One region of the Streptomyces sp. NPDC058683 genome, then DNA from elsewhere that is predicted to be linked to it. Evidence: riboswitches for the same ligand, from Rfam matches in the RefSeq annotation. Region 1 holds a riboswitch; each other region holds the start of a gene.
What was found. Region 1 has a riboswitch for S-adenosylmethionine ahead of thrC (threonine synthase). Riboswitches for the same ligand answer to the same signal wherever they lie in the genome.
Positions count from the first base shown of each region.

Region 2: another riboswitch for S-adenosylmethionine. It lies ahead of ACFWXC_RS27105 (putative leader peptide); the one in region 1 lies ahead of thrC (threonine synthase).
Region 3: another riboswitch for S-adenosylmethionine. It lies ahead of ACFWXC_RS42670 (aminotransferase class V-fold PLP-dependent enzyme); the one in region 1 lies ahead of thrC (threonine synthase).

Region 1 covers NZ_JBHXSK010000024.1:112,497-122,654, forward strand. The annotation lists gene ACFWXC_RS26500 (NADH:flavin oxidoreductase) at 45-1,172, opposite strand; gene groL (chaperonin GroEL) at 1,479-3,101, opposite strand; gene ACFWXC_RS26510 (cold-shock protein) at 3,459-3,665, opposite strand; gene ACFWXC_RS26515 (MoaD/ThiS family protein) at 4,156-4,431, opposite strand; gene thrC (threonine synthase) at 4,478-5,764, opposite strand; SAM riboswitch class I at 5,783-5,945, opposite strand; gene ACFWXC_RS26525 (glucosyl-3-phosphoglycerate synthase) at 6,103-7,047, shown strand; gene ACFWXC_RS26530 (trehalose-6-phosphate synthase) at 7,130-8,554, shown strand; gene otsB (trehalose-phosphatase) at 8,669-9,520, opposite strand; gene ACFWXC_RS26540 (DUF3263 domain-containing protein) at 9,627-9,860, opposite strand; gene ACFWXC_RS26545 (extracellular solute-binding protein) at 9,878-10,158, opposite strand, start outside.
Region 2 covers NZ_JBHXSK010000025.1:65,635-75,792, forward strand. The annotation lists gene ACFWXC_RS27085 (dipeptide ABC transporter ATP-binding protein) at 1-1,239, opposite strand, end outside; gene ACFWXC_RS27090 (ABC transporter permease) at 1,221-2,144, opposite strand; gene ACFWXC_RS27095 (ABC transporter permease) at 2,141-3,100, opposite strand; gene ACFWXC_RS27100 (ABC transporter substrate-binding protein) at 3,104-4,723, opposite strand; gene ACFWXC_RS27105 (putative leader peptide) at 4,949-5,065, opposite strand; SAM riboswitch class IV at 5,101-5,214, opposite strand; partial or broken gene ACFWXC_RS27110 (MFS transporter) at 5,577-5,834, shown strand; partial or broken gene ACFWXC_RS27115 (MFS transporter) at 5,995-6,618, shown strand; gene ACFWXC_RS27120 (winged helix-turn-helix domain-containing protein) at 6,690-7,469, opposite strand; gene ACFWXC_RS27125 (putative leader peptide) at 7,673-7,753, shown strand; gene ACFWXC_RS27130 (ABC transporter substrate-binding protein) at 7,917-9,554, shown strand; gene ACFWXC_RS27135 (ABC transporter permease) at 9,558-10,158, shown strand, end outside.
Region 3 covers NZ_JBHXSK010000055.1:55,712-65,869, reverse strand. The annotation lists gene ACFWXC_RS42690 (c-type cytochrome) at 1-9, shown strand, start outside; gene ACFWXC_RS42685 (Rieske 2Fe-2S domain-containing protein) at 6-1,064, shown strand; gene ACFWXC_RS42680 (cytochrome bc complex cytochrome b subunit) at 1,061-2,725, shown strand; gene trpD (anthranilate phosphoribosyltransferase) at 2,859-3,923, shown strand; SAM riboswitch class IV at 4,023-4,139, shown strand; gene ACFWXC_RS42670 (aminotransferase class V-fold PLP-dependent enzyme) at 4,284-5,660, shown strand; gene ACFWXC_RS42665 (PQQ-binding-like beta-propeller repeat protein) at 5,729-7,876, shown strand; gene ACFWXC_RS42660 (Lrp/AsnC family transcriptional regulator) at 7,877-8,158, opposite strand; gene ACFWXC_RS42655 (rhomboid family intramembrane serine protease) at 8,155-8,898, opposite strand; gene ACFWXC_RS42650 (hypothetical protein) at 9,051-9,290, shown strand; gene ACFWXC_RS42645 (NYN domain-containing protein) at 9,331-10,158, shown strand, end outside.

The DNA of each region.
Region 1 (10,158 bases):
GAGGGCGGACGGGGTGGTTCGGCTCAGGCTCTCGGCTCAGGCGCTCAGCTGAGGCTCTTGAGCGCCGCCGCGTCGTACGACTTCAGCTCCTGCGTGCGGCCGGCCAGCACCTTCGCCGCCCACTCCGGGTCCTGGAGGATGGCGCGGCCGACGGCGACCATGTCGTACTCCTCGCGCTCCAGGCTGTCGAGGAGGTCCTCGATGCCCCGGACCGGGGAGCCCTCGCCCGCGAAGCCCTTGATGAAGTCGCCGTCGAGGCCGACCGAGCCGACGGTGATGGTCGGCTTCCCGGTGAGCTTCTTGGTCCAGCCGGCCAGGTTCAGGTCGGAGCCCTCGAACTCGGGCAGCCAGTAGCGCCGGGTGGAGGCGTGGAAGACGTCGACACCGGCCGCCGCCAGCGGGGTGAGGATCGCCTCCAGCTCCTCCGGGGTCTCGGCGAGGCGGGCGTCGTAGTTGTCCGACTTCCACTGCGAGTAGCGGAAGATCACCGGGAACTCCGGGGAGACCGCCGCGCGTACGGCCGCCACGAGCTCGGCCGCGTACTGGGTACGGGCGACCGGGTCACCGCCGTAGGCGTCGGTACGGCGGTTGGTGCCCGCCCACAGGAACTGGTCGAGGAGGTAGCCGTGGGCGCCGTGCAGCTCGACCCCGTCGAAGCCGATGCGCTCGGCGTCGGCCGCGGCCTCGGCGAACGCGCGGATGACGTCGTCCAGGTCCTCGCGGCTCATCGCCTTGCCCTCGCCCTCGGTGCCGTCCAGGCGGATGCCGGAGGGGCCGACCGCGGGGGCGTCCGCGAACGGGGGCTGGCCCTGCTTGCGGACCATGCCGATGTGCCACAGCTGCGGGACGATGGTGCCGCCGGCCGCGTGCACCCCCTCGGCGACCTTCGCCCAGCCCGCCAGCTGCTCCTCGCCGTGGAACCGCGGGATGCGGCTGCTCTGCCCGGCCGAGTCGTGACCGACGTACGTGCCCTCGGTGACGATCAGACCGACACCGGCGGCGGCCCGGCGGGCGTAGTACGAGATCACGTCCTCGCCGGGGACACCGCCCGGGCTGAACTGCCGGGTCATCGGCGCCATCACGATCCGGTTGGGGACCGTGAGCCCGTTCAGGGTGATCGGACGGGAGAGGATCTCGGCCGCGCGGGAGGCGGGGGGCGTGGTGACGGTCACGTGGGGGGCTCCTCGTGGGTAGGTCGTAGACCGGACGGTATGTGCACGCGCATCGAGTGCACGCACGTGCACAACGACCTGCCCGTACGCACCCATTCCCGTCCCCGCCCGAAAGCCGTGTGACACCGGACACGGCCCCCACGGCCGCCCCGGCCGGCCGACGGGCAACTCCCGCTTCAGTGCCCGCGGTTCCCCGCCGTCGACGCCCGGGCCCCGGTCATCGAGGCAAAAACGCCCGAGGGCGGCACCCCCTGTCGAACAGGGAGTGCCGCCCTCGGTCAGGACAGGCGATCGACCAGGGGTCGATCAGAAGTCCATGTCACCGCCCGGCATGCCGCCCGGAGCGGCCGCGGCGGCCTTCTCCGGCTTGTCGGCGATGACGGCCTCGGTGGTGAGGAACAGCGCGGCGATGGAGGCGGCGTTCTGCAGGGCAGAGCGCGTCACCTTCGCCGGGTCGATGATGCCCTCGGCGATCAGGTCGACGTACTCACCGGTCGCGGCGTTCAGGCCGTGACCCGGGGTGAGGTTGCGGACCTTCTCCACCACGACGCCGCCCTCGAGGCCGGCGTTGACGGCGATCTGCTTCAGCGGGGCCTCGAGGGCGAGCTTCACGATCGCGGCGCCCGTCGCCTCGTCACCCTCCAGCTCCAGCTTCTCGAAGACCGAGGAGGCCTGCAGCAGGGCCACGCCACCACCGGCGACGATGCCCTCCTCGACGGCCGCCTTCGCGTTGCGCACGGCGTCCTCGATGCGGTGCTTGCGCTCCTTGAGCTCGACCTCGGTCGCGGCACCGGCCTTGATGACGGCGACGCCACCGGCGAGCTTGGCCAGGCGCTCCTGGAGCTTCTCGCGGTCGTAGTCCGAGTCGGACTGCTCGATCTCGGCGCGGATCTGGTTGACCCGGCCGGCGACCTGGTCGGACGAGCCGGCACCGTCGACGATGGTGGTCTCGTCCTTGGTGATGACCACCTTGCGGGCCTTGCCCAGCAGGTCGAGGGTCGTGTTCTCGAGCTTGAGACCGACCTCCTCGGAGATGACCTCGCCACCGGTGAGGATGGCGATGTCGTTCAGCATCGCCTTGCGGCGGTCGCCGAAGCCCGGGGCCTTGACCGCGACGGACTTGAAGGTGCCGCGGATCTTGTTGACGACCAGGGTCGACAGGGCCTCGCCCTCGACGTCCTCGGCGATGATCAGCAGCGGCTTGCCCGACTGCATGACCTTCTCCAGGAGCGGGAGCAGGTCCTTGACGGAGCCGATCTTCGAGTTGGCGATCAGGATGTACGGGTCGTCGAGGGACGCCTCCATACGCTCCATGTCGGTGGCGAAGTACGCCGAGATGTAGCCCTTGTCGAAGCGCATACCCTCGGTGAGCTCCAGCTCCAGACCGAAGGTCTGGGACTCCTCGACGGTGATGACGCCTTCCTTGCCGACCTTGTCCATGGCCTCGGCGATGAGCTCGCCGATCTGGGTGTCGGCGGCGGAGATGGAGGCCGTGGAGGCGATCTGCTCCTTGGTCTCGACATCCTTCGCCTGCTCCAGCAGGGCACCGGAGACAGCCTCGACGGCCTTCTCGATACCGCGCTTCAGAGCCATCGGGTTGGCGCCGGCCGCGACGTTGCGCAGGCCTTCCTTGACCAGGGCCTGGGCGAGCACGGTCGCGGTGGTCGTACCGTCACCGGCGACGTCGTCCGTCTTCTTGGCGACTTCCTTGACCAGCTCGGCGCCGATCTTCTCGTACGGGTCCTCCAGCTCGATCTCCTTGGCGATGGACACACCATCGTTGGTGATCGTGGGGGCGCCCCACTTCTTCTCAAGGACGACGTTGCGGCCCTTGGGGCCGAGGGTGACCTTGACGGCGTCGGCGAGCTGGTTCATACCGCGCTCAAGGCCGCGCCGCGCCTCCTCGTCGAACGCGATGATCTTGGCCATGTGAAGTGGTCCCTCCAGGACTGGGGGTGAGTCTTCGGACCGCGCCCGCGCCCGCGACGGACGGCTCGCCGACCCGTGGGTTCCTTGCCCCACCCGGCCTGCGGGCCTCACCGACCCGGTCCATTTTTGTCACTCTCACCTTCAGAGTGCTAACGCCAATGATTAGCACTCGCCCATGCCGAGTGCAAGCGCCTCCGGGAGACTGGGCCGCGCCCCGGCCCCGTACCGGGCCGCCCCCGCGGGGCGCACCGGCCCGCTCGTCCCGGGCATGCCAAAGGGCTCGTAACCCATGACTCCCCATGGGATACGAGCCCTCCGACAAAGAAAGAAGAACGACGCTGTCAGTCGGCGCGTGCTTCAGCTGGTCGCGAGCCGGACCATGTCCGCCTGCGGCCCCTTCTGGCCCTGCGAGATCTCGAAATCGACCCGCTGACCTTCCTCCAGGGTGCGGTAGCCGTCCATCTGAATCGCACTGTAGTGGACGAAAACATCCGCACCACCGTCGACCGCGATGAAGCCGTACCCCTTCTCCGCGTTGAACCACTTGACGGTGCCCTGAGCCATGCCTAACTCCCCTATTACTGGCCCTTGCACAGATCCACACTTCGCGGATCCGGGTCAGACCTCACCCCCCACAGGTTTGGGGGCGTGCGCCGGAACGCGTCGACCGCGGCTGAATGTATCTGTCCAACTGCCGTCTGCAACAGGTCAATCGGACGAGAATTCTGGACGGGAAGGGTCCGGAATGTAGCAAGAATTCGGCCGAATTCAGGGCAAGTCGGGCCCCATAAAGGCCGCAAAAGCCGCATATAACCCGCGCACTTTGGCTACTTCTTATCGGGTCAGCGGTATCGAATACGGGGCCCCCGACCTGGAGATCGGGACCGCGTTCCCCAACTCTACCGCGCTCAACCACACAGAATTGCCCCCTCCGCTTCTCTCACGGAGGGGGCAATCAAATGAACACTCGGTGATGGCTGTTACCGAAGGTAATGTTCGGTCATACGGCCATCACGACAGCCAGGTCAGCGGGCTCGCCGGGCGGTCGCCGGGGTCAGCCGCCGGCGACGGCCGGGATGATGGAGACGCCGGCGCCGTCCGGAGTGGCCGTCGCCAGGCCCTGCTCGAAGCGCACGTCGTCATCATTGACGTACACATTCACGAACCGGCGCAGCTTGCCCTCGTCGTCGAGAACGCGGCCGGCGATCCCGGTGTGGTTCTTGTCCAGATCGGAGATGACCTCGCCGAGGGTGGCCCCTTCGGCACTGACTTCGGCCTGACCACCGGTGTAGGTGCGCAGGATGGTGGGGATGCGAACGGTGACGCTCACGTTTAAACCTCCGGTTAGAGCAACGCCCTGGTTTTCTGCGGCTGACTTAGGCGAGCCCGGCCTCACGGAACGAATCGAGAGTGGGCCGAATAGTCGCCGTAAGCCCGGTCCCCGCCACGGCGTCCAGTGTCTTCAGTCCATCACCCGTGTTGAGCACGACAACCGACTTCGCCGGGTCGATCAGCCCATTCTCAATGAGCTTCTTGGTGACTCCGACCGTCACCCCGCCGGCGGTCTCCGCGAAGATTCCCTCGGTCCGCGCGAGCAGCTTGATCGCGTCGACGACCTGCTCGTCGGTCACGTCCTCCACCGCACCGCCGGTACGGCGCGCGATGTCCAGGACGTACGGCCCGTCGGCCGGGTTGCCGATGGCGAGGGACTTGGCGATGGTGTTCGGCTTCTGCGGCCGCACCACGTCGTGGCCCGCCTTGTAGGCCACCGACACCGGCGAGCACCCCTCGGCCTGCGCACCGAAGATCTTGTACGGCTTGTCCTCGACGAGCCCGAGCTTGATCAGCTCCTGCAGCCCCTTGTCGATCTTCGTGAGCTGCGAGCCGGAGGCGATCGGGACGACCAGCTGGTCGGGGATCCGCCAGCCGAGCTGCTCGCAGATCTCGTACGCCAGGGTCTTGGAGCCCTCCGCGTAGTACGGCCGCAGGTTGACGTTGACGAAGCCCCAGCCCTCGCCGGCCGAGTCACCGATCAGTTCGGAGCAGAAACGGTTCACGTCGTCGTAGTTGCCCTCGATGCCGACGAGCTCGCCGCCGTAGATCGCGGCCATGACGATCTTGCCCTGCTCCAGGTCGTGCGGGATGAACACGCAGGAGCGGAAACCGGCCCGGGCGGCGGCGGCACCGACCGCGCCGGCGAGGTTGCCGGTGGAGGAGCAGGAGAGCGTGGTGTAGCCGAAGGCGCGCGCGGCCTCGACGGCCTGGGCGACGACCCGGTCCTTGAAGGAGTGCGTCGGGTTGCCGGAGTCGTCCTTGACGTACAGGCCGCCGGTGACGCCCAGCTCCTTCGCCAGGTTGTCGGCCTGGACGAGCTTGGTCCAGCCCGGGTTGATGTTCGGCTTGGTCGCCACGTCCGCGGGGACGGGCAGCAGCGGCGCGTAGCGCCAGATGTTCGCGGGACCCGCTTCGATCCGCCTCCGCAGCTCCTCGGTGTCGTAGGCCGAGAAGTCATACGCGATCTCGAGCGGGCCGAAACACTCCTCGCAGGCGAACACCGGGCCGAGCGGCACACGGTGGCCGCACTCGCGGCAGCTCAGGGCGGTGGCCGGACCGAGGTCGACGGTCGTGGAGTCGGTGGTGGTCGCAGCAGTCTGCACAGCCATGTGAGGCGAGGCCCTTTCTCCTCATCTTCCCCACGACGCATTTCGCCGTGAGACGGATTTGGCACCTTCCCTAGCCGGGAGCCTCGCGAGTGATCGACATTGATCAGCGATCCACGAGTAACCGACTGGAGGGTTGCCGGGGCTTCATCGGGCCGTTTCCCTCTGCCCCTCTGGATGAGCGGTATGCGGTTGTCAACGCTCGGTGACCTCAGGACATGCGATGGTCATCGGCGTTGTTCAAGACTGTAACCGAAGGCCAGGACAGTTGAGATAGTCGTCCGAACCGCGAGATGGATCACACCTCGCAGTGTGACCGTGACAGTGAGGAGCCGCTGACTGTGCTGGAAGAAGTCGAGCGCTGGCTGGCCACCCGCTCCTGGTCCATGAACGACCGTCCGCTGCACCGGATACTCGCCGCCAAGCAGCGCACCGGTCAGTCCGTCTCCGTCGTGCTGCCCGCGCTCAACGAGGAGGAGACGGTCGGCGACATCGTCGCGATCATCCGTCACGACCTCATGCGGCAGGTGCCGCTCGTCGACGAGATCGTGGTCGTCGACTCCGGTTCCACCGACCGTACGGCGGCGGTGGCCGCGGCGGCCGGCGCCCGGGTCGTCCACCGCGACACGATCCTGCCGCGCATCCCCGCCGTCCCCGGCAAGGGCGAGGTCCTCTGGCGCTCCCTCCTGGTCACCACCGGCGACATCGTCTGCTTCATCGACGCCGACCTGCGTGACTTCTCCTCCGACTTCGTCACCGGGATCGTCGGCCCGCTGCTGACCGACCCGGACGTCGACCTGGTCAAGGCGATGTACGACCGCCCGCTCGCCGGCTCGGCCGGACAGGGCGGCCGGGTCACCGAACTGATGGCCCGCCCGCTGCTCAACATGCACTGGCCGCAGCTGGCCGGGTTCGTCCAGCCGCTCGGCGGCGAGTACGCCGCCCGCCGCTCCCTCCTCGAACAGCTCCCCTTCCCGGTCGGCTACGGCGTGGAGCTGGGCATGCTGGTCGACGCCCTGCACCTGGTGGGGCTCAACGCGTTGGCGCAGGTCGACGTGGGGGTCCGCAAACACCGCCACCAGGACGGCCAGGCCCTCGGCCGGATGTCCGCCGCGATCTACCGCACCGCGCAGCTGCGGCTGGCCCGCGGGCACCTGATCCGCCCTTCCCTCACCCAGTTCGAACGGGGCGAGGACGGCTTCGAGCCGCGCACCTACTCCGTGGACACCGAGGAACGGCCGCCGATGGCGGAGATCGCCGAGTACGCCGAGCGCCGGGTGGCGTGACTTCTACGTACGGCCGTATACGGCGGCGCGTCGGGCACGGCCGTACGTTTGAGCGTTTCCGGGCCGGGCTAGGTTGTGGCGTATGGCTTCCACCAGCGGTGCTGAGGTGCTGGTCGCGTCCAACCGCGGCCCGGTTTCGTATGAAGTGGGCGACGGCGGTGCCCTGCACGCCAAGCGGGGTGGCGGCGGGCTGGTCTCGGGGCTGTCGGCCATCGGGCCGGACGCGAACGCGGTGTGGGTGTGCGCGGCGCTGAGCGACGGCGACCGGGAGGCGGTACGGCGGGCCGAGGGCGGCCGGCTGCCGGCCGGGGACACCGGCGGGCAGCAGGTCCGGATGCTCGACATCGACCCGGACGTGTTCTCGGACGCGTACAACGGCATCGCGAACTCGGTGCTCTGGTTCGTCCACCACATGCTCTACCAGACCCCGCTGGAACCGGTCTTCGACGCGGAGTTCCGGCGGCGGTGGGCCTCGTACCAGGCCTACAACCAGGCGTTCGCCGAGGCGCTGGCGCAGGAGGCGGGCGAGGGTGCGGTGGTCGTCATCCAGGACTACCACCTGGCGCTGGCCCCGCGGATGCTGCGCCGGCTGCGGCCGGATCTCCGTATCGGCCATTTCTCCCACACCCCGTGGGCGCCGCCGGACTACTTCCGGCTGCTCCCCGACGACATCGCGGCGGAGCTGCTCGGCGGGATCCTGGGCGCCGATCACGCGGCGTTCCTGACCCGGCGGTGGGCGGACGCGTTCGTGGCCTGCTGTCATGCGGTGCTGGGCCCGGGGATCCCGGCGGCCGGGGAGACCCGGATCGGGGTGCACGGGCTGGGGGCCGACGCGGACTTCCTGCGGAAGCGGTCGCACGAGCCGGACGTGGACGAGCGGATGCGGGCGCTGCGGGAGGAGATCGGCGAGGGCCGCAGGACGATCGTCCGGGTGGACCGGACCGAGCTGTCGAAGAACATCGTGCGGGGGCTGCTCGCGTACCGGCAGCTGCTCGACGACCACCCCGAGTGGCGGGAGCGGGTGGTGCATGTCGCGTTCGCGTATCCGTCGCGGCAGGACCTCGCGGTGTACCGCGACTACACGGCCGAGGTGCAGCGGGTCGCGGACGAGATCAACTCGGCGTACGGGACGGCGGGTTGGACGCCGGTGGTGCTGCATGTGAAGGACGACTTCGCGAGGTCGCTTGCGGCCTACCGGCTGGCCGACGTGGCGTTGGTGAACCCGATCCGGGACGGCATGAACCTGGTCGCCAAGGAGATGCCGGTGGTGTCGGACGAGGGGTGCGTGCTGGTGCTCTCGCGGGAGGCGGGGGCGTACGAGGAACTGGGCGAGGATGCGGTGGTCGTGAACCCGTACGACATCGGGGGGACGGCCGTGGCTTTGCAGCAGGCGTTGACCATGGGGGTGGAGGAACGGGCGGAGCGGACGAAGCGGCTCGCTGCGGCGGCTACGGCGTTGCCGCCTGCGGCTTGGTTTCTTGAGCAGTTGCAGGCGTTGGAGGGGTAGCGCCGTTCGGGGTAGCGCCGTTCGATGTCGGGTGCGGGTGCGTGGGGGCTGGTCGCGCCCACGCGGCGGAGCCGCATATCGAACACAGCCCCGCGCCCCTTACGGGGCGCTTGCTTACGGGGCGCTTTGATCAGCCACGTCTTTCAGCAGCCGTACTACTCCCTCCGGGCCGTCCACCACCAGGTCGGCTCGGTCTGCCAGGTCTGTTACTTCTGTGCTGCCGCTGCATACGAGGAGGCCGGGGGTGCCTTCCGCCCGTAGTTTCTCCACGGCTGCGAAGGCCGGGATGTCGCCCAGGTCGTCGCCGGCGTAGAGGATCGCGCCCGCGCCGATCTCCCTCGCGTACTCGCGCAGTGCCACGCCCTTGTCCATGCCCGGGGGGCGCAGTTCCAGGACCAGGCGGCCCGGTTCGACGATCAGGGCGTGGCGGGTGGCCAGGTCGGTCAGGGGGGCGCGGAGGGTCTCGAAGGTGGCCTGGGGGTCGTCGGCCCGGCGGGTGTGGACGGCCACGGCATGGCCCTTGTCCTCGATCCAGGTACCCCGCACCCCTGCGCCGTCGATGACGGCCGGGAGTTCGGCGCGGACGGCGGCGATCCCGGGGTGCGGCGGGGGCGCGGTGATCTCGCCCGTCGCCGCGTCCCAGCGCTCGGCGCCGTAGTGGCCGAGGACGACGAGGTGGTCCAGGCCGGGGACGCCGGCGAAACCGCCGTAGCGGACGGCGATCTCGGCGGGGCGGCCGGTGATGACGGCGACGGCGGCCACCTTCGGGGCGAGGGCGGCCAGGGCCGGTACGGCGTCCGGGTGAGCCCGGGCCTGCTCGGGGTCGGCGACGATCGGCGCGAGGGTCCCGTCGAAGTCGAGACCGATCAGCGCGGAGCGTGGCCGCGAGAGAAGAGCAGCGAGGCCGTCGCGACCGGCGGGGGTGCGAGGCGGAGGCAGAGGGTTGTCCGTCGGATGCGTACCCATACGGCGACCCTATCCGCGACGCCCAGGACAGCGCGCCCCAAAGGGGCGCGGGGAACTGCGCGACCAGCCCCCACCGGCCCGCAGATCCCCCCGGCCTACAGCCCCGTCAGCGGTCCCCCCGCCGCGCGTCCCGCACCCTCCGCAGCCTGTTCACCGTCACCGGGTCATGGGCCAGTGCCCGCTCGTCGTCGAGGAGGGCGTTGAGGAGCTGGTAGTAGCGGACCGGCGCCAGGTCCAGTTCCTCGCGGATCGCCCGTTCCTTCGCGCCGGGGCTCGGGAAGCCCCGGCGTTCCAGGGCGAGGATCGCCTGCTCGCGTGCGCCCAGTTCTTGCCGGTCCATGCCGAGAACCGTAACGCTCAGCCCGTCGTCGTACGGCTGTCCGCCGCCGCGGCCTTGGACTGGATCCGGCTGAGCACCGCGGTCGGGTCGCCCGTCGCCGTGACCGCGGTCCCTATCTGCTCCTTGACGTCGGCGCTGATCGCGGCCCAGGAGGTCTTGCCGGCCGGGTACAGCTCGGAGGTCGGCAGCTGCTCCAGGAAGGGGAGGAGCTGCTTGTCCTCGGCCTGCGGGGAGTCGGTCATCGTCTGGGACGCGGACGTGGTGACCGGCAGCAGACCGTACTCGCGGGAGAAGTCGA
Region 2 (10,158 bases), on a different contig from region 1:
GAAGCGCGGGTCGAGCGAGGCGTAGGGGTTCTGGTAGACGAGCTGGGCGCGCCGGCGCAGCTGCCGGACCTCGGCGCCCTGGGCGGTGGTGACGTCGGTGCCGTCGAACAGCACCTGCCCGGAGGTCGCCTCGGCCAGGCGCAGCACCAGCCGGGCGGTGGTGGACTTGCCCGACCCCGACTCCCCGACCAGGGCGAGGGTCTGCCCGCGCCGCAGGGTGAGGCTGACGTCGTCGACCGCGCGCAGGGTCCGGGCCTCGCCCCCGGCGCGCGGCAGCGTGAACTCCTTGACCAGGTTGCGTGCCTCGACCAGGGGAGCTGCCGTGTCGGCCGGGGCGGCGGGGACCGGGGTACGGGGGCGGGCCGTGGTCAGGCTCGGGGCGGCGGCCAGCAGCCGCCGGGTGTACTCGTGCTGCGGGTCGGCGAGGACGGCACGGGTCTCGCCCGCCTCGACCACCCTGCCCTGCTCCATGACCACCAGGCGCTGGGCCCGGTCGGCGGCCACCCCGAGGTCGTGGGTGACGAGCAGGATCGCGGTGCCCGACTCCTCGGTGAGGTGCTGGAGATGGTCGAGGATGACCCGCTGCACGGTGACGTCGAGCGCGCTGGTCGGCTCGTCGGCGATGATCAGCCGGGGCTTCGCGGCGATGGCTATGGCGATCAGGGCCCGCTGCCGCATGCCGCCGGACAGCTCGTGCGGGTACTGGCGGGCCCGGACGGCCGCGTCGGGCAGTCCGGCCCGGTCAAGGACGGCGACCGCTTCGGCGCCCGCCGCCCGGCGGGTCGCCAGACCGTGGATGCGCAGCACCTCGGCGACCTGGTCGCCGATCCGCTCGACCGGGTTGAGCGAGACCGTCGGATCCTGCGGGACCAGCCCGATCTGCGCGCCGCGCACGGTACGCAGCTCCGCCTCCGACAGCGTTGCCAGGTCGTGCCGGCCGAAGCGGACCGTGCCCGCGTCGATGGTGCCGTTCGCCGCCAGCAGCCGGGTGACGGCGTGTGCGGTGGTGCTCTTGCCGGAGCCGGACTCGCCGACCACGGCGGTCACCTGCCCGGGCCATACGTCGAGGTCCACGCCCCGTACGGCCGAGACCGTGCCGCCCCGGGTGCGGTACGACACGGACAGGCCGCGGATCTCCAGGAGTGGTGTGGTCACGTTCTCACCGTTCTCGCGTGCGTCGCCGTTCTCGCGTGCGTCACCGATCTCATGTGCGTCGCCGGTCATCGCTGCCGCGCCCATTCGCCGTCCAGCGCCCTGGCGATGCGGTTGGTGGCCAGCACGGTCGCGGCGATCGCCAGCCCGGGCAGTGCGGTCAGCCACCAGGCGTTGGCCAGGTAGTTGCGGCCGTCGGAGATCAACGTCCCCCACTCCGGGGCGGGCGGCGGCGCGCCGTAGCCGAGGAAGCTCAGCGCCGACACGGCCAGGATCGAGGAGCCGAAGTCCAGCGTGGCCAGGACGATCACCGGGCCTGCCGCGTTGGGCAGCACATGCCGGCCGAGGACCGCGTACCAGCGGGTCCCGCAGGAGCGGGACGCCTCGACGAACACCGCCTGCCGCACCCGCAGCACCTCGGCCCGCGCCACCCGGGCGAAGGAGGCGACGCTGGCGATGCCGACCGCGACGGCCACCTTCACCGTCCCGTACCCGAGCGCGGTCACCAGGGCCAGCGACAGGAACAGCGCGGGGATGGAGAGGAGGACGTCGACGAAGCGCATCAGCACGTCGTCCACCCAGCGGCCCACGAACCCGGCGACCACGCCGAGCAGACCGCCGACCACGAACGCGACCAGGACCGCGATCAGCGTGGCCTTGAGGGAGAGCTGGGCGCCGTGCACCACGCGGGAGAAGACGTCGCGGCCCAGTTCGTCCGTGCCGAACCAGTGACCGCCGCTCGGACCGCGGAAGTTCTGGGACGGCACCCCCTTCAGCGGGTCCTGCGAGGTGAACAGATCCGGCCAGAAGGCGGCCAGCACCACCAGCACGAGGACGACGGCGGACAGCAGCAGACCGGGGCGGCGCACCAGGAAGCGGAGCACCCGGCGGATGTCGGCGGGCCGTCCGGGTTCCGCGGGAGGTCCCGTCTCGACCGGCCGGGCGAGACCGAGGGCGGCCTCGGCCTGGTCGTCGACAAGGCCCTGGCTCATGCGAAGCTCGCCTTCCTGTCCGAGGCCACCACGATCCGCGGGTCCAGCAGCGGATAGACGAGGTCGACGAGCAGGTTCGTCGCCACGAAGATCAGCGCCCCGAACACCACCACCCCCTGGACCAGCGGGATGTCCTGGGTGGTGACCGCCGCCGCGGTCACCCGGCCCAGACCGTCGCGGGAGAACACCGTCTCGACCACCACCGAACCGGCGATCAGCTGCCCGACCAGCAGGCCCACGACCGTCAGCGCCGGCAGCGAGGCGTTGCGCAGCGCGTGCCGCAGGTGCACCCGCCACCGGCCGGCGCCCTTGGCCCGCGCGGTCTCCACATAGGCCTGGTCCAGCGCGGTCAGCAGGCTCTTGGCCAGCACCTGGGCGACCTGCGCACCGGTCGGGATCGCCAGCGTGAGCGCCGGCAGCACCAAACCCTTCAGCCCGTCGTTGCCGAACGCCGGGAACCAGTGCAGCTTGAACGAGAACGCCTCGACGAGCAGCAGCCCCACCCAGAACGTCGGGACCGACACCCCCAGCGGAGGCAGCGACAGCAGCAGTTGCCGCAGCCACCGCCGCGAGGTGTACGTGGCCACCACCGCGAGGCCGCCGCCGAGGACCACCGCCAGCAGCAGCGCGGCACCGGTCAGTTGCAGTGTCTGCGGCAGCGCGTCGGCCAGCGTGGAGGTCACGGGGCGGCCGGTGGAGACCGCGTCGCCGAAGTCCCCGCGTACCGCCCGGCCCAGATACTCCGCGTACTGGACCAGCACCGGCTTGTCGAAGCCGTACTCGTGCCGCAGCTCGGCGAGTTGGGCCGGATCGACCTGCCCCGAGTCCATCCCGGCCCCGGCCATCGCGGAGACCGGGTCACCGGGCAGGAAGTCCAGTACCAGGAACGACACCGTGTAGGCCGCCCACAGCACCCCGACCGCCTGCGCCAGCCGTTTGATCACATAGCGGCGCATCCGTCAGCCGATCCAGGTGTCGTGCAGCTGGACGCGGCTGCCGGAGTCGAATGTCAGGTCGTGCACCTTGTTCGAGACGCCCAGCTGGGTCTGGAGCTCCACCACCGGCACGTTGTACGCGTTCTGCACGATCAACTGCTGCGCCTCGGTGACCAGCTGCTTGCGCTTCGCGGTGTCCGTGGTCGCGGCCTGCGAGGACAGCGCCGTGTCCAGCGGACTGGCGGGTAGGTGGTAGAAGTTGGCCAGCTGGGTCGAGAACGAGCTGCGCAGGATGTCCGGGTCGGCGCGGGTCGTGTTCCCCCACACCACGTCGAAGTCACCCGACTGGAGCGTGGTGGCGAACTGGGTGACCGGGAGCTGCTTGAGCACCACGTCGATCCCGACGGCCTTGAGCTGCTGCTGGACCAGCTCCAGCGCCGGCTGGTTGGTGGCCGAGTTGGGGAACCAGGTGATGGTCAGGCTCAGCTTCTTGCCGTCCTTGGCGCGGATGCCGTCGCTGCCCGCCTTCCAACCGGCCTCGTCCAGCAGGGACTTGGCCTTGGCCGCGTCGAAGGCCAGGTCCGAGGAGAGATCCGTGTAGTCGGGCGTGGTGTGCGCCAGGACGCTGGTCGCCGGCTGGGTGCCGGTCGGGAAGACGGTGTCGGCGATCTGCTTGCGGTCGACGGCGGTCAGGATCGCCTGGCGCACCTTCGTGTCCTTCAGCAGGGGCCGCGCGTTGTTGAGTCCCAGGCCGAACACCACGCCGGGGTTGGCCCGGCTCCGGAGGGCGACCTGGCCGCCCTTGAGCGCCGCCTCGTTGGCCTTGCCGACGCTGCTGATCGCGTCCACCTGCCCGGACTGGAGGCTGCCGGCCCGTACCCCCGCCTCGGGTACGACCTTGAAGACCAGCTTGTCCAGGTAGGCCTCGCCCTTCTTCGACCACAGCGAGGAACCCCAGTCGTACCCGGTCCGCCTGTCCAGGGTGACCGACTGGTTCTGCACGTACTGCTTCAGCACGAACGGCCCGGAGCCGACCACACCGTCACTGCACTTCTGCTGCGGGGACTTCTGTACGCTCGCCGACGACTCGATGCCCAGCGAGTGAGTCGAAGTCGCTTGCAGGAACTGGGCGTTGGGCTGCTTGAAGGCCACCTTGACGGTGAGCGGGTCCACCACGGTGGTGCTCTTGACGCCGCTCAGATAGCCCTGGCCGAGGGTGCCCAGCGCACCGAGGTCCGGTACCGCGTCGAAGTTGTCCTTGACCACCTGCGCGGTCAGCTTCGAGCCGTCGCTGAAGGTGACCCCCGACCGGAGGTGGAACGTGAACGTCGTCGCGTCGGGGCTGATGTCCCAGCTCTTGGCCAGCCACGGCACGATCTTGCCGGTCTTCGGGTCCTGGTCGGTCAGGGAGTCCACGGTCTGGCGCACCGAGTAGATGGTGTCGTTGCTCGCGACCTGCTGCGGATCCACGCAGCCGGCGTCGGATCCCACCGCGAAGGTCAGGGTGCCGCCGGACTTCGCCTGGCCGCTTCCGCTGCCGGATCCGTCGTCGCCCGAACCGCACGCGGTCAGCAGGACGCTGGTGGTCAGGAGCGCGGCCAGGGGCGCCCATCGGGAGGGTCTGAAATCCGGGAGTGCAGTCACGGAGGGCTTTCTCCTACTCGTGTCACCCGGCACGGGGTGCCGGGCTTCGGGGCGCGAGGCACGGCCGTGCAGGGGCGTGCGGTCCCCGGCCGGATCGGCGCCGGCCGGGGAAGCGCTGTGCAGACGGAGGGCAGGTGGACGACACCGGAGACCGGTGGCGAGGGAAGGGCGGCGCGAAGGGGCCGTGGCCGGTGACGGGAGGTCAGCCGGCGGCAGGCGGGCCGGTCAGAGCCGACAGAGGCAGCTGGTCGAGCGCTTCAGATCGATGTGGCGCCGACGCGAGAGCCGGGAGTACGCCGTGGCGTCGGCGGGGGAGGCAGCCGGGTCATCGCTGTGTCGCATGCCGGTCCCTCCTCGTCTCCGGCCCCGGTGACGGGGCCACGCGCTTGCGGGAGTCATCGGTGACCCCGCCGGGCTTTCACCTGGAGCACCCCACCGCGTGGGAGGGTTGCCGGTCAGCGAGCCAGGGCTTGACGCTGACACTCAATGCCGTTGGCGATCGTACGGATCGGTTTTGTCGTACGTCAATGCCGCAACCGGACGCCCTGTTCGAGAAGACGCGACCGTCTCACGCTCCGGGACGCATGGTGGACGCACCTAGTGCCGTGTGCTTTGATCCGGCCATGGAGACCGCAGGTCAGGCACGCACCGTGCTGCTCGACCCGTTCTGGGCGGGCCGTCGCGCCGACCAGTTCGACCAGACCTGTCGCTGACCAATCGCTCCCCTCAGCTCGGTTCAGCTCGGCTCCTTCTCCTCGAAGCGCGTGAACACGCCGCGCAGCCCCTTTTCACCGTCGCGTCCGTCGCGCGCACCCTCCCGACCGCCCCGCCGCAACCCGTCGGAAAGAGAGGCATGGCCGTCAACAGCATCGCTCCGACCGGGGTGTTCGCCGCGCTGCGGGTCCGTGACTACCGGATCTACTGGAGCACGGGCCTGGTGTCCAACATCGGCAGCGCCATGCAGGGTGTCGCGCTGGACTGGTTCGTCCTGACGCTCACCCACAGCGGAACCGCGCTCGGCTGGGTCGCCGGGCTCCAGTTCGCCCCCGTGCTGCTGTTCGGCCTGTGGGGCGGGGTCGTCGCCGACCGCTACGACCGCCGGACCCTGCTGCTGTGGACGGGGGCGGGCGCGGAGGGGCTGCGGTATGTGGCGGCCCGGCCCGAACTCGTGGGCGTGTTCACCATCTTCGGCCTGGTCGCCACCTTCGCGGTCAACTTCCCCACCACGCTGACCCTGTTCGCCGGGCGCGTCTTCGACGTCGGCCCGGGGACTCGGCCTCATGAACACCGCACTGGCCGTCGGCACCGTCGCCGGGACGGTCGCCGCCACGCGTGGGGTCTCGCCCCGGGTACGGACGGTCGTCGTCGGCGCGCTGCTGTTCGGCGGTTTCGAGGCACTCGCGGCGGTCATGCCCACGTACCCCGCCTTCCTCGCCCTGCTGCTGCCCGCCGGCTTCACGCTGATGACGTTGAACACGGCGGTGAGCGCCTTCGTCCAGTCGGAGGTGAGCGACGCCATGCGGGGCCGGGTGATGGCCGTCTACACGGTGATCTCCATGGGCGGCAGCCCGGTCGGCGCCCCCGTCATCGGCTGGATCTCCCAGCACGCGGGGGTGCGCTGGGGGCTGGGCGTGGGTGCGGCCACCGCCGTGCTGGCCGCGCTCGGCGTGGCGCTGTGGCTGACGCGGAGGGCGCGCTCGGCGCCGGCCCTGGATGTGGCGGCCGGGTCGGCCGCGCCGCCCGGGTCGGCCGCGCCGGCCACGCCGCCCGTACCGCCCGCCCCGCCCGTCTCCCGGTCCGCATCGGCGGCTGCGGCATCGCCGACCGGCCGTTCGCCCTCCACCGATCACCAGCCGTCACCTGAACCGTCCACCGGAACAACGCCCCATGACTGACCGTCACACCTGAACCTGCCCCCCGCTCACCGCCGCGCAGGCCGACTGAGCGCACGCGGGAGACGGCCCCGTCAGCCGCTCTCGGCCGGTGTCGGTGTCGGTGTCGCGCGCAGGCGGAAGCCGACGCCTCGTTCCGTCGTCAGCAGAGCCGCGGCACGTGGGCCCAGTTTCCGGCGGATGCGGTGGATGTGCAGGTCGACGGAGCGGCTGCGGCTGCCCGCCCATTCGCCCAGCCCCGAGCGCAGGTCCTCCCGGGTGATGACCCGGCCGTTGCCGCGCAGCAGGGCGGTCAGCAGCCGGAACTCCAACGGGGTCAGAGCGACGGGAGCACCGTCCACCAGCATGCGCTGCCCGCCCGGGTCCAGGCTGATCGGGGACGGGGCGGCGGCCACGTAGGACCCGGGCAGCGTGCCGCCGGGCACCACCGGCAGGCCCGCGGCACGCCAGGCCTCGTAGCCGCCGACGATGTCGGTGGCCCGCACCAGTCCGAGATCGTGCAGCCCGGCCGCGGCCATGCTCGACATGTAACCCTGCGAGCACATGATGATCGCGCGCAGGGAGTGGTCGACGGCCTCCTCGATGCGCCAGGCGCTGCAGGGGTCCAGCCGCCACTCCAGCACGTTCCGGTCCATGACGAGGGAACCGGGGATCTCGCCCTCGGCGCGCCGCACCATGTCCGCGCGGACGTCCACCAGCAGGGCGCCGTCGGCGAGTTCACGGGCCGCGTCCGTCGGGGCCAGCCGCGTCAGGCGGGTACGGGCGCGGACCAGCAGTTCGTCGATCGACGAGTGACCGGTGTCAGGTGCGCCGCCCGAAAGCCCCGCGGTCTGTAGGTGCGCCGGTGGCTGCATGGCGAGCAACTCCCCTGTCGTGCCTCGGAGACGGCCGGTGGTCGTCAGAACCGTGGCGGTGACAGCCGTCGGCGGGGCGCGACAGCGCGCGGCAGGAGTCGGTCATGCCGGAAGTGTACGGGCGCAGTTTTGCGGCGGAGTTTCTCGATTCTGAAACAGATCCCGCATTGTCTGCCGCCGAACTGCGCTGTTATCAATGAGGGGTGACCGCGAACACGCTGCTGACCCGGAGGATCCACGTGGATCTGCTGCGCGTCGGCACGTGCGCCTGTCCGCAGCGCTGAGGCATCCGACCGAGCGCACCGCGCCGGCCTTCTGACGGCCCTGGGCCCCACGCCTCCTCACCCTGCACCTCCCTTCGCCTTTCACCTTTCTGTCTGCACCGCACACGCCCGCGTACAGCTCCCCCAACCTGTGCCGTGCCGCCGGTCGTTCCCTGGAGAACCCATGCCTGCATCCGATGCCGACGCGCTGCCCCAGCACTGGCAGGACGTCCTGCCGGCCGTCCGCACCCGCCGCGGCTTCCTCACCCTGGCCGGTGGCGGCGCCCTGGCCGCCCTGCTCGCGGCCTGCGCGCCGAGCGCCGAGGAAGAGGCCTCGGCCGGGACTCCGGCGTCGGCCACCGGCCCGGCCAGGCGCGGCGGCACGCTGCGCGTGGGAGCCCCGCCGCCGCCCACCGCCCTCGACCCGGTCACGGCGTACGACGGCACCGCGATCGCCCTCTACCAGCTGGTGGCCGAATACCTGATCTGGCTCGACAAGGACTTCAAGCTGGTGCCGCGGCTGGCCACCAAGTGGACCTCGGACGCGACCGGCCGCAAGTGGACCTTCGTCCTGCGCGAGGGCGTCACCTTCTCCGACGGCACGAAGCTCGACGCCACCACCGTGAAGGCGTCCTTCGACCGGCTGCTCGACCCGAAGAGCAAGTCGGCGGCCCTGTCCGCCTTCGACACCGTCCTCAAGTCGGGCGGCGTGACCATCCAGGGCGACTCGACCGTCGTCTTCACCCTCGAACGGCCCTTCTCCGACTTCCCGTACCTGGTCTCGGCCGGCAACTACAACGCGGTGATCCTGAAGCAGGACTACACCGGCGATTTCACCAAGTACGGCATCGGCACGGGCCCCTTCACCCTCAAGTCGTACGACGTGTCGACGGGCGCCGCCTTCGTCCGCAACCCGAAGTACTGGGAGAGCCCCAAGCCCTACCTCGACGGCGTGGACGTCAAGTTCTACGCCGACGACCAGGCCGACCTCGTCGCCCTCCAGTCCGGTGACATCGACGCCCAGTTCCTCAGCAGGCCCGCGCTCGTCGAACCCCTCGGGAACAGCGGGGGCGTCGCCGTCGACAAGGTCAGGGGCACCGGCGTCACCGTGCTCACCCTCCGCGTCGACAAGGCGCCCTTCGACCGGAAGGAGGTCCGCCAGGCCGTCGCCTACGCCCTCGACCGGCCCGCCGTACGCCAGGCCGCCGGCAGTGGACTCGGTGACCTCGGCAACGACCACCTGTTCGCGCCGCTGTTCGCGGCCGCCCCCACCGACATCGCCCAGCGCGCCAAGGACCAGGCCAAGGTCACCGAACTCCTCGGGGCGGCCGGCCTGAAGAGCCTGCGCTTCACCCTCACCTTCGACCCGCCCAGCAAGGACTACGCGGTCACCGTGCAGAGCCAGCTGAAGGAGGTCGGCATCACCGTCGACCTCGACCAGCGCTCCTCGAAGGAGTTCTACGGCGGCGACCAGGCCAAGGACACGCCCTGGCTGTTCACCACCGCCAACCTCGTCGGCTGGGCGGGCAGAGCCGTGCCGAGCCAGTTCATCATCCCCATGGTCAAGAGCAACGGCGTCTGGAACGGCTCCAAGTACGCCAACAAGGCCCTCGACGCCGCCGCCGAGGCCTACGACGCCGCCACCAGCGACGCCGAGCGCCGCAAGCAGGCGGAGATCATCGCCGAGGCCCTGCACGAGGACGTGCCGATCGTCATCGCGTACTGGAGCGGTGCGGCCCGCGCCTTCAACAGCGGCAGGTTCCGCGGCGTCCAGGCCCACCCCAGTCAGTACGCCGACTTCACCACCGTCTCCCGGGTCTGAACCATGACCCGGTTCCTGCTCCGCCGCCTCGCCGCCGTCCCCCTGACCCTGCTGGCGGTCTCCCTCCTGGTCTTCCTCGCCACCCAGGTACTGCCCGGCGACGTGGCCCGCACCGTCCTGGGCCGGGAGGCCACGGACGGTTCGGTGCGCGCCCTCAACCACGAACTCGGCCTGGACCGGCCGCTCGTCGTGCAGTACGGGAGCTGGCTCGGGCACTTCGTCACCGGTGACTGGGGGACGTCGTACACGCTGCACGTGCCGGTGCGCGGGCTGCTCCTGGAACGGCTCGGACACTCGCTGTTCCTGGCGGTCTTCGCGTTCGTGCTGCTGGTGCCGGTCGCGCTCACCCTCGGCCTGGTCGCGGGGCTGTACCCCGGCCGGGTACTGGACCGGGCGATCACCTCCACGACCCTGGCGCTGGGCGCCACACCGGAGTTCGTGACCGGGGTCGTCCTGCTGGTGGTGTTCTCCGTGCAGCTGCGCTGGCTGCCCGCGTCGGCGCAGACCCGGCCCGGGGCCGACGGCCTGGGACAGACGTTGTGGCACCTGCTGTTGCCGGCGATCTCGCTGGTGCTGGTGTGCACCGGCTATGTGGCCCGGCACG
Region 3 (10,158 bases), on a different contig from region 1:
AAGTCATGAGTAGCCAAGAGATTCCAGAAGAGAACCTGCCCGCTGAGCAGGGCCACGCGCACGGCGCCGTGAGCATCGCGGACGAGAAAAACCCGTTCGCGGACCCCGGTCTGCCGCCTCACGAGCACCGGATCCAGGACATCGACGAGCGGGCCGCCAAGCGGTCCGAGCGTGTGGTGGCCCTGCTGTTCACGGTGTCGATGCTGGCCACCGTCGGCTTCATCGCCTCCTATGTGACGATCCCGAAAGACAAGTCGATCTTCGTCTTCCCGATCGGTCACATCAGCGCGCTGAACTTCGCGCTGGGTCTGACCCTCGGTGTGGCGCTGTTCTGCATCGGCGCGGGCGCGGTCCACTGGGCCCGCACCCTGATGTCCGACGTGGAGGTCGCCGACGAGCGGCACGCCATCTCGGCCCCGCCGGAGGTCAAGGCCAAGGTCCTGGCCGACTTCAAGGAGGGTGCCAAGGAGTCGGCGCTCGGCCGGCGCAAGCTGATCCGCAACACCATGTTCGGTGCGCTGACCCTGGTCCCGCTCTCCGGTGTCGTGCTGCTGCGCGACCTCGGCCCGCTGCCCGGCACCTCGCTGCGCCACACGGCGTGGTCGAAGGGCAAGCTGCTCGTCAACATGAACACCAACGAGCCGCTGCGTCCCTCCGACGTCGCCGTCGGCTCGCTGACCTTCGCCAAGCCCGAGGGCGTCGAGGAGTCCCAGGAGGACTTCCAGAACGTGATGGCGAAGGCGGCCCTGATGATCATCCGGCTGCAGCCGGACAACATCAAGGACAAGCGCGAGCTGGAGTGGTCCCACGAGGGCATCGTGGCCTACTCGAAGATCTGCACCCACGTGGGCTGCCCGATCTCGCTGTACGAGCAGCAGACCCACCACGTGCTCTGCCCGTGCCACCAGTCCACCTTCGACCTCTCCGACGGTGCCCGAGTGATCTTCGGCCCGGCCGGTCACGCCCTGCCGCAGCTGCGCATCGGTGTGAGCGAGGAGGGCTACCTCCAGGCGCTCGGCGACTTCGAGGAGCCCGTCGGTCCTGCATTCTGGGAGCGCGGATGAGCACTAACGAGAACTCCACGCAGGCATCAGCCGCTGGCGCGGCGGGCCGCGACGAGCGCGGGAAGGCCCCGGCCGGCGAGCGTGTCGCCGACTGGGCCGACGGACGGCTCGGGATCTACTCCCTGGCCAAGTCCAACATGCGCAAGATCTTCCCCGACCACTGGTCGTTCATGTTGGGCGAGGTCTGCCTGTACAGCTTCATCATCATCATCCTCACGGGTGTGTATCTGACGCTGTTCTTCCACCCGTCGATGAACGAGGTGGTGTACCACGGCAGCTACGTCCCGCTCCAGGGACAGCTGATGTCCGAGGCGTTCAGCTCGACCCTGCACATCTCCTTCGACGTGCGCGGTGGTCTGCTCATCCGGCAGATCCACCACTGGGCCGCGCTGATCTTCCTCGCCGGCATGTTCGTGCACATGATGCGCGTGTTCTTCACCGGCGCGTTCCGCAAGCCGCGTGAGATCAACTGGCTCTTCGGCTTCCTGCTGTTCGTCCTGGGCATGTTCACCGGCTTCACCGGTTACTCGCTCCCGGACGACCTGCTCTCCGGCACCGGTGTCCGCTTCACCGAGGGCGCCATCCTGTCGATGCCGATCGTCGGCACGTACATCTCGTACTTCCTCTTCGGCGGCGAGTTCCCCGGCCACGACTTCGTGGGGCGGTTCTACTCGATCCACATCCTGCTGCTGCCGGGCATCATGCTCGGCCTGGTGGTGGGCCACCTGATCCTGGTCTTCTACCACAAGCACACGCAGTTCGCGGGTCCCGGAAAGTCCGAGAAGAACGTCGTCGGCATGCCGCTGCTGCCGGTCTACATGGCCAAGGCCGGAGGCTTCTTCTTCCTGGTCTTCGGTGTCGTCGCGGCCATCGCGGCGACCACCCAGATCAACCCGATCTGGGCCATGGGCCCCTACCGTCCGGACCAGGTGTCCACTGGCGCCCAGCCCGACTGGTACATGGGCTTCGCCGAGGGTCTGATCCGTTACATGCCGGGCTGGGAGATCAACTTCTGGGGCCACACCCTGGTCCTGGGCGTCTTCATCCCGCTGGTCCTGTTCGGTCTGGTGCTGGGCGCGATCGCGCTCTACCCGTTCATCGAGTCCTGGGTCACCGGCGACAAGAGCGAGCACCACATCCTGGACCGCCCGCGCAACGCCCCGACCCGTACCGGGTTCGGTGTCGCCTGGGTGACCGTGTACATGGTCGGCCTGATCGGTGGTGGCAACGACCTCATCGCCACCCACTTCCATCTGTCGATCAACGACGTGACCTGGTTCGTCCGGATCTTCTTCTTCGCCGGACCGGTGATCGCGTTCATCGTCACCAAGCGGATCTGCCTCGGCCTGCAGCGCCGGGACCGCGAGAAGGTGCTGCACGGTCGTGAGACCGGCATCATCAAGCGGCTGCCGCACGGTGAGTTCATCGAGGTGCACGAGCCGCTCAGCCAGGAGCAGCTGCACACCCTCACGGCCCACCACCAGTACGAGCCGGCCCAGGTCGGCGCGGCGGTGGACGAGAACGGTGTCGAGCGCAAGATCAAGGGATCCGAGAAGCTCCGCGCGAAGCTGAGCGGCGCCTATTACGGCGAGGACAACCAGATCCCGAAGCCCACCGTCGAGGAGTACAAGGAGATCACGAGCGGCCACGGCCACCACTGATCGACCGCGTCGCCACGCCACGGTCGAAGGGCCCCCGTCCGGTGTACGGATGGGGGCCCTTCGCCGTGCCCGGGGCTGGATAGGGTAGGCGTGACACTGTTGTTTTGCCGGTACGACCATCAGGAGCGGCCTTATGAGCGCTGTGACCCCCGCTGGAGGCGACACCGCGGCGGGCCGTTCCTGGCCCGAGGTGCTGAACGCGCTGCTGTACGGCCAGGACCAGAGCGCGGACGCGACGGCCTGGGCGATGGACCAGATCATGCGCGGCCAGGCGACCGACGCCCAGATCGCCGGCTTCGTCGTCGCCCTGCGGGCGAAGGGCGAGACGGTCGACGAGATCAACGGCCTGGTCCGCACGATGTACGCGCACGCCAACGTCATCGAGGTACCGGGCCGCACGGTCGACATCGTCGGCACCGGCGGTGACGGCGCCAAGACGGTGAACATCTCCACGATGTCGGCGCTGGTGGTGGCCGGCACCGGGGCGAAGGTCGTCAAGCACGGCAACCGGGCGGCGTCCTCCGCGTCCGGTGCCTCGGACGTGCTGGAGAAGCTCGGCGTCAACCTCGACCTGACCCCGCGGCGGGTCGCCGAGGTCGCCGAGGAGGCCGGCATCACCTTCTGCTTCGCCGTCAAGTTCCACCCGGCGCTGCGCCATGCGGGCGCGGCCCGCGGCCAGCTGGGCATCCGCACGGTGTTCAACATCCTCGGCCCGCTGACCAACCCCGCCCAGGTGCGGGCCCAGGCGGTCGGCGTCGCGGACCCGCGCATGGCACCGGTCGTCGCGGGCGTCTTCGCGGAACGCGGCAACTCCTCCCTGGTCTTCCGCGGCGACGACGGCCTCGACGAGCTGACGACCACCGCCACGTCCCACGTCTGGATCGTCCGCGACGGCAAGGTCACCGAGGAGACCTTCGACCCGAGGGACGCCGGAATCGAGCTGGTCCCGGTGGAGGCGCTGCGCGGCGGCGACCCGTCGTACAACGCGGAGGTCGCCCGCCGGCTCCTGGACGGCGAGACGGGCCCGGTCCGCGACGCGGTCCTGCTGAACTCGGCGGCGGCCCTGGTGGCCCTGGACCCGGGCACCGGAACGCTCGCCGAGCAGATCCGCGCCGGCATGGACAAGGCGGCGGAGTCGATCGACTCGGGCGCGGCCAAGCGGACGCTGGAGCGCTGGGCGGCGGCGACCAACCGGTAGACGCCGGGCCGCAGGAGCATGTGACGCCGGCGCCTTCGGCAGTCCGTCATCCGGACAGAAGTTGCGCGCCGGCGATCACTTCCTCTACTTTTCCATCCAGGTCATGAGTGACAGTCATGAGGCCCCGGCCGACTGTCCGGCAACCCTCCGTCCGTGGCGGGGTGCCCCGGGTGAAGACCAGGCCGCAGGCAGCGAGGTCTGCGGCAAGCGCGGATCCCTCACGCTCATCCGAATGAGCACAGCCCAGGGATCCTGGTCGTCGAGGGAGTCTCCCGTGAGCAAGCGAATGCGCTAGGGCGTCGAGCCCCACTTCCGCGCACCCCTTTTCACTTTCTTCTTTCCTTTCACGGGAGTTCCGCCATGTCCGTCTCCACCGCTGTCTCCGCCCCGTCGGTTTGTTCCCCCCTGCCCGTTCTGGGCCAGGATGTCACCGTCCCGCTCGTCACCGGCGGCGAGGTCACCTACGCCGCCCTCGACTACGCGGCCAGCGCCCCCGCCCTCCAGCGGGTCTGGGACGACGTCGCCGCCTACGCGCCCTACTACGGCAGCGTCCACCGCGGCGCCGGCTACCTCTCCCAGCTCTCCACGGACCTCTTCGAGAACGCCCGCCGGACCGTCGCCGAGTTCCTCGACTGCCGCCCCGACGACCAGCTGGTCTTCACCCGCTCGACCACGGACTCCCTGAACCTCCTGGCCCGCGCGCTCCCCGCCGACTGCCAGGTCTTCGTCTTCGAGACCGAACACCACGCGAGCCTGCTGCCCTGGCAGGACGCCCGGGTCACCTACCTCGACGCCCCGCGCACCCCGCGCCAGGCCGTCCAGACCCTGGAGCAGGCCCTCGCCGACCGCACCGTGTCCATTGAAGGGGGCTACGGCCCGGCCCTGGTCTGTGTCACCGGCGCCTCGAACGTCACCGGCGAGCTGTGGCCGGTGCGGGAGCTGGCCGCGGCGGCCCATGCGCACGGCGCCCGGATCGTCCTGGACGCGGCCCAGCTGGCCCCGCACCACCCGGTGAGCCTCCGCGAGCTGGACGTCGACTGGATCGCCTTCTCCGGCCACAAGCTGTACGCCCCCTTCGGCTCCGGCGTCCTGGCCGGCCGCGCCGACTGGCTCCGGGCGGCCGAGCCGTACCTCGCCGGCGGCGGCGCCAGCCGCAAGGTCACCCGGCGCGAGGACGGGGGAGTGGCCGTGGAGTGGCACGAGAGCGCCGCACGCCACGAGGCGGGCTCCCCGAACGTGATCGGCGCCTACTCGATCGCCGCGGCCTGCAAGGCGCTGACCGAGGCCGGCTTCGACACGCTGGTCGCCCGCGAGCGGTACCTGATCGAGAAGGTGCGGGCGGGGCTGGCCGAGGTCCCCGAGGTCCGGGTCCTCTCCCTCTTCGGCGACGACGCCCCGCGGGTCGGAGTGATCAGCTTCGTGGTGGACGGCTGGAACAGCTCCCACTTCGCCGCCGCCCTCTCCGCCGAGTACGGCATCGGCGTCCGCGACGGCCTCTTCTGCGCCCACCCGCTGGTCAGGACCCTGCTGGGCTCCGACCCCCAGACCCAGGGCGAGTGCGGGGCGCCGGAGGCGGCACCGGGCGAGAAGTCCCTGAACGCGATCCGGGTGAGCTTCGGGGCGGGGACGCCGGACGAGCATGTGGAGCGGTTCGTGAATGCCGTCAAGGAGCTGGTCCGGGATGGCGCGAAGTGGAACTACCGTACGGAGGACGGCCGTTGCGTACCGGCCGTCTGACGGACTGACGTCCAGCCGCGCGTATACGCTTCCTTCGGCAGCTGTACGGAGGGCAGGGGGAGCACGGGGTGGAGGAGCTGCGCGAGACGGACCCTCGGACCATCGGTCCCTACGAGGTCCGGGGCAGACTCGGATCCGGCGGCATGGGCGAGGTGTATCTCGCCGAGGCGCGCGGTGGTCTCCGGCTCGCCGTGAAGGTGGTGCGCGCCGAACACGCGGAGGACCGGACCTTCAGGGCCCGGTTCCGGCACGAGGTGCGGGCCGCGCAGACCGTCGGCGGCACGGGGACGTACACCGCCCGCGTCGTGGACGCGGACACCGAGGCCGTACGGCCGTGGATGGCCACCGAGTACGTGGACGGGCCGAACCTGCGGGACGCGATCCTCGACGGCGGTCCCCTGGCCGGCGGCGCGGTACGGCTGCTGGCGGCCGCGCTGGGCGAGGCGCTGGCCGCGATCCACGCCAAGGGGCTGGTGCACCGGGACCTGAAGCCCTCCAACATCATGCTCGCGCCGGACGGCCCGAGGGTCATCGACTTCGGGATCGTCCGGGCCCTGGAAGGGACCGCGCTGACCCGGACCGGGGTGATCGTCGGGTCGGTCGGCTATGTCTCGCCCGAGCAGATCCGCAACGGCGCCCACGTGGGACCGGCCAGTGACGTCTTCTCGCTGGGCGCGGTCCTCGCGTACGCGGCGGGCGGACGGGAACCCTTCGGCGAGGGGCAGGACTCGGTCGTCCTGCTGCGGATCCTGACCGGGGACGTCGACCTGTCCGCCGTACCGAAGGACCATCTGGAGCTCGTGGAGTCCTGTCTGCGCGACGACCCCGGGGCGCGGCCGACGCCCGCGGACGTGGTCGCGGCGGTGGGGCACACCGGGCGTTCCCTCCGCGCAGGCCTCGGGGCGGGGTGGTACGCCGGCCGCGCCACGGCGGAATCGGGGACCGTGGACAGCGATGAGCGCTGGGTGCCGGAACACGGGTCGGGGGAACGGGACAGCCGCGTCGAGTACGTGGCGCCCGCGACAGTCACGGACATGCCCGTGGCCGCACCGGCTGCCGCCCCGGCCTCACGGCGGCGGCTGCTGGCGGCTCTGACGGGCGGTGCGGCGGTCGTGGCGGGCGGGGGCGTCGGCGGGTGGCTGTGGCTGCGGGACTCCTCGGCCGGCACGGGTCCGGCGGTGCGGGAGGGGCGGACCGGCACGGTCTCGTCGTCGGCGACCCAGGTGGGGTGGCAGTACCCGGTCCAGGGGCTGGGCGGGCAGCGCGGCCCGTGTGCGGCGGTGTCGGCCGACGGGAACCTGGTGTACGTCGGCGGGGCGGACGGCTCGCTGCACGCGGTGACGCCGAACGGCCGCCCCGTCTGGAGCACCGCGCTGGGCGGCCCGGTCATGCCCCCGCTCGCCACCGCCGACGGCGTGTACTGCCTGCTGTACGACAACGGGGAGGGCTCCACGAAGCTCTGCGCGCTCGACCGGCGCGGCCGGGTGCGCTGGACCAGACCGGTCGCCGGGAACAGCCAGGTCCCGGTGGCCGCGGGCGACCTGGTCCTGGTGTCCTACGGCCCCACGGACGCGGGCGGGGTGCGCGCGTACACCCCCGACGGCAGCGTGGCCTGGAGCACGCCGACCGGGCCGGCGCCCACCAGCGAGCCCATGGTCGCGGACGGGGTGGTCTACGTCGGCACGTTCGGGGATCAGGTGCGGGCCCTGGACGCGAAGAGCGGGAAGCGGCTCTGGGCGACGGCGGCCGGCAGTGACACCGGCCGCCCGGCGCTGATCGGGGACGTCCTGGTGGCCGGGTCGGGCGGTGAGCAGATGCTGCACGGCATCAGCCGGACGGGCAAGGCGCTCTGGCACAAGTCCGGCAACGAGCTGCCGAGCGGCGGCCGCTACTTCACGAGCGTGTCGTTCGGCGGCCTGGCGGTCACCGCGAGCAGTTACGAGCTGGTCGCCCTGGACCCCGCCGACGGATCGAAGGCGTGGGACCTCATGCTCACCGGCGAGGGCACCCAGTACAGCGATCCCACGGTCGCGGGCGGCACCCTCTACGTACGCCAGGGCTCGACGCTCTTCGGCGTGAACCGCCGGGGCGGGCGCACCTGGCGCAAGCGCGTCGAGGGCGGGGCGTCGACCGGGACCCAGAGCCCGGTCGCCCGCGACGGCCGGATCTACGTCGCGACCGCCGACGGCATCACCGTCCTCGCCCTCAAGGCCTGACTAGCTGTCCAGGCCGATGGCGAACGCCGCCTCCAGGTCGTGCTGGGAGTACGTGCGGAACGCGACGTGCGTGTCCGTGCCCTCCACGCCCTGGATCTTGCTGATCCGCCCCGGGATCACCTCGGCCAGGTCCTCGTGCTCGCGCACCCGGACCATGGCGATCAGGTCGTACGTACCGGTGACGGAGAAGACCTCGCTGACGCTGTCCAGCGCGGCGATCTGTTCCGCGATCTCGGGGATCCGGTCCACGCTGGTCTTGATGAGGACGATCGCGGTGATCACGGCTGGTTCTCTCCCTCGGGAGCCGGAGCTGGGGCGGCCTTCACTTTAGTCCCACGGCCGTACCGCACCCACGCGTAGCCGAGACCGAGTCCGAAGCCGACCAGATGGGCGAGGTAGGCCACGCCGGGGCCGGAGGGGGCCTGGTCCAGGGCGAGCCACTGCAGGGCCGCCCAGAAGGGGAGCACCACCCAGGCCGGGAACCGGAGCGGAAGGAAGAAGAGGAACGGCAGAAGACTGGTCACGCGGGCGCTGGGGAACAGGTACAGGAACGCTCCGAGGACCGCCGAGATCGCCCCGGACGCCCCCACCAGCGACTGCTGGGACGAGGCGTTGGCGGCCGCGTAGCCGAGCAGTGCGAGGTAGCCGCAGCCGAGGTAGAAGAGGGTGAACTCCACGCGGCCCATCCGCTCCTCGGTCATCGCCCCGAAGACGAAGAGGAAGAGCATGTTGCCGAGCAGGTGCACCCAGCTGCCGTGGATGAACAGCGCCGTGGCCGGGGTGAGCGCCTCCCGCGCCGGACCGTCGAACAGGTCGGCGGGAACCACCCCCCAGCGCCGGAAGTACGCGCGCTGGGCGGCCGCCAGGGCGTCCCCGGTGCCGTAGGACGGGGTGAAGCCGGACGCCGGGCCGAGCACGAAGATCAGGCAGCACACGGCGATCAGGGTGTACGTCATGGGTGCCGACGTGCTCCGCAGGCTCCGCAGGGTCCGGACGGCCGTCGTGTTCCAGTTGCCGATCATGGACATAGAGCATGGCGTAACGGGATGCACCGGTGCGGATCGCCTCGCCGCCGTGGACAGGGCGGCGTCGAGTACGCGCCAGGCCGTAGGGTAACGAGCCACACGCGTCGGGACGGCGCGTCACGGACACTAGAAGGAAGCGAACAGCCACGATGACGGTTCCCCTGCCGACCGCCACGACGCGGTGGCGCTGCACCCTCTGCGGCAACCTCACGCGCTTCGACGTGACCCGCTCGTCGAAGGTCGTGGAGTACGTGCACCTCGACCTGGCCGGTGAGCCCAAGGTCGAGGAGCGCGAGGTGGTCAGTGAGACCATCGAGTCGGTGCGCTGCCGCTGGTGCAACGCGGTGGACCAGGTGGAACTCGTGGACAGGCCGGGTGCCGACTCCTGAGACCGGGAGGCGGCCTCGCACAGGTGATGGGGTGTGACGGATGGTGGAGACCGCAGGCGGGGGGCCGGGCGACGGCACCGCTGAGGTGCTTGACCGTCCGCTGCCCGACGGCGTGCGACGGCGTGTCGTACAGATCGTGTCGGACGGCTTCGGCGGGCTGACCGTCGCCGAACTGCCCGCCCAGCTGCGGCAGTACGCCCGTTTCGCACCGAATCGTCGAGCCAAGTTCGCCGGGAACGCCATGGCGACGGCGCTGGAGACGGACACCCTCTTCCGGCAGCGGATCGGGGAGAAGCTCAGAGAGGCCCAGCCGGAACTCGCCGGCGCCCTCGACTCCGGCTCCCCGCCCCCGGCCGCGGACCCGCTCGACGTGGCGGCCGCGGCCTACGTGCTGCGCCCCACGGGCTGGGTGAAGCTGGTGGCGGCGGCCGGCGAGGAGGCCCAGCGGGCCGACGCCGAACGCGCCGACGAGGAGAGCCGGGCCGAGCTGGAGCGGCTGCGCGAGGAGCTGGACCGGGCCCGGGAACAGACCCGTGCCGAGACGGAGCGGCTGCGCGCCGAGCTGGACTCGGCGAAGAGGGAAGCGGAATCGCTTCACCGCAAGCTGCGCGCGGCCCTCAGTGACGTCAAGCGCGGTGAGGCCGCGCTGCGCAAGATGCAGGCCGAGACGGAGTCGCTGCGCACCGAGGGGCAGGCCCAGGTGTCCGCCGCCGAGAGCGAGGGCCGGCGGCTCAAGGCCCGGCTCGGTGAGGTCGAGGCCGCCCTGGAGGCCAGCCGCCGGGCCGCCCGCGAGGGACGCAGCGTCGAGGACATGCGAGTACGGCTGCTGCTCGACACCGTCCTGGACGCGGCCCAGGGCCTGCGCCGC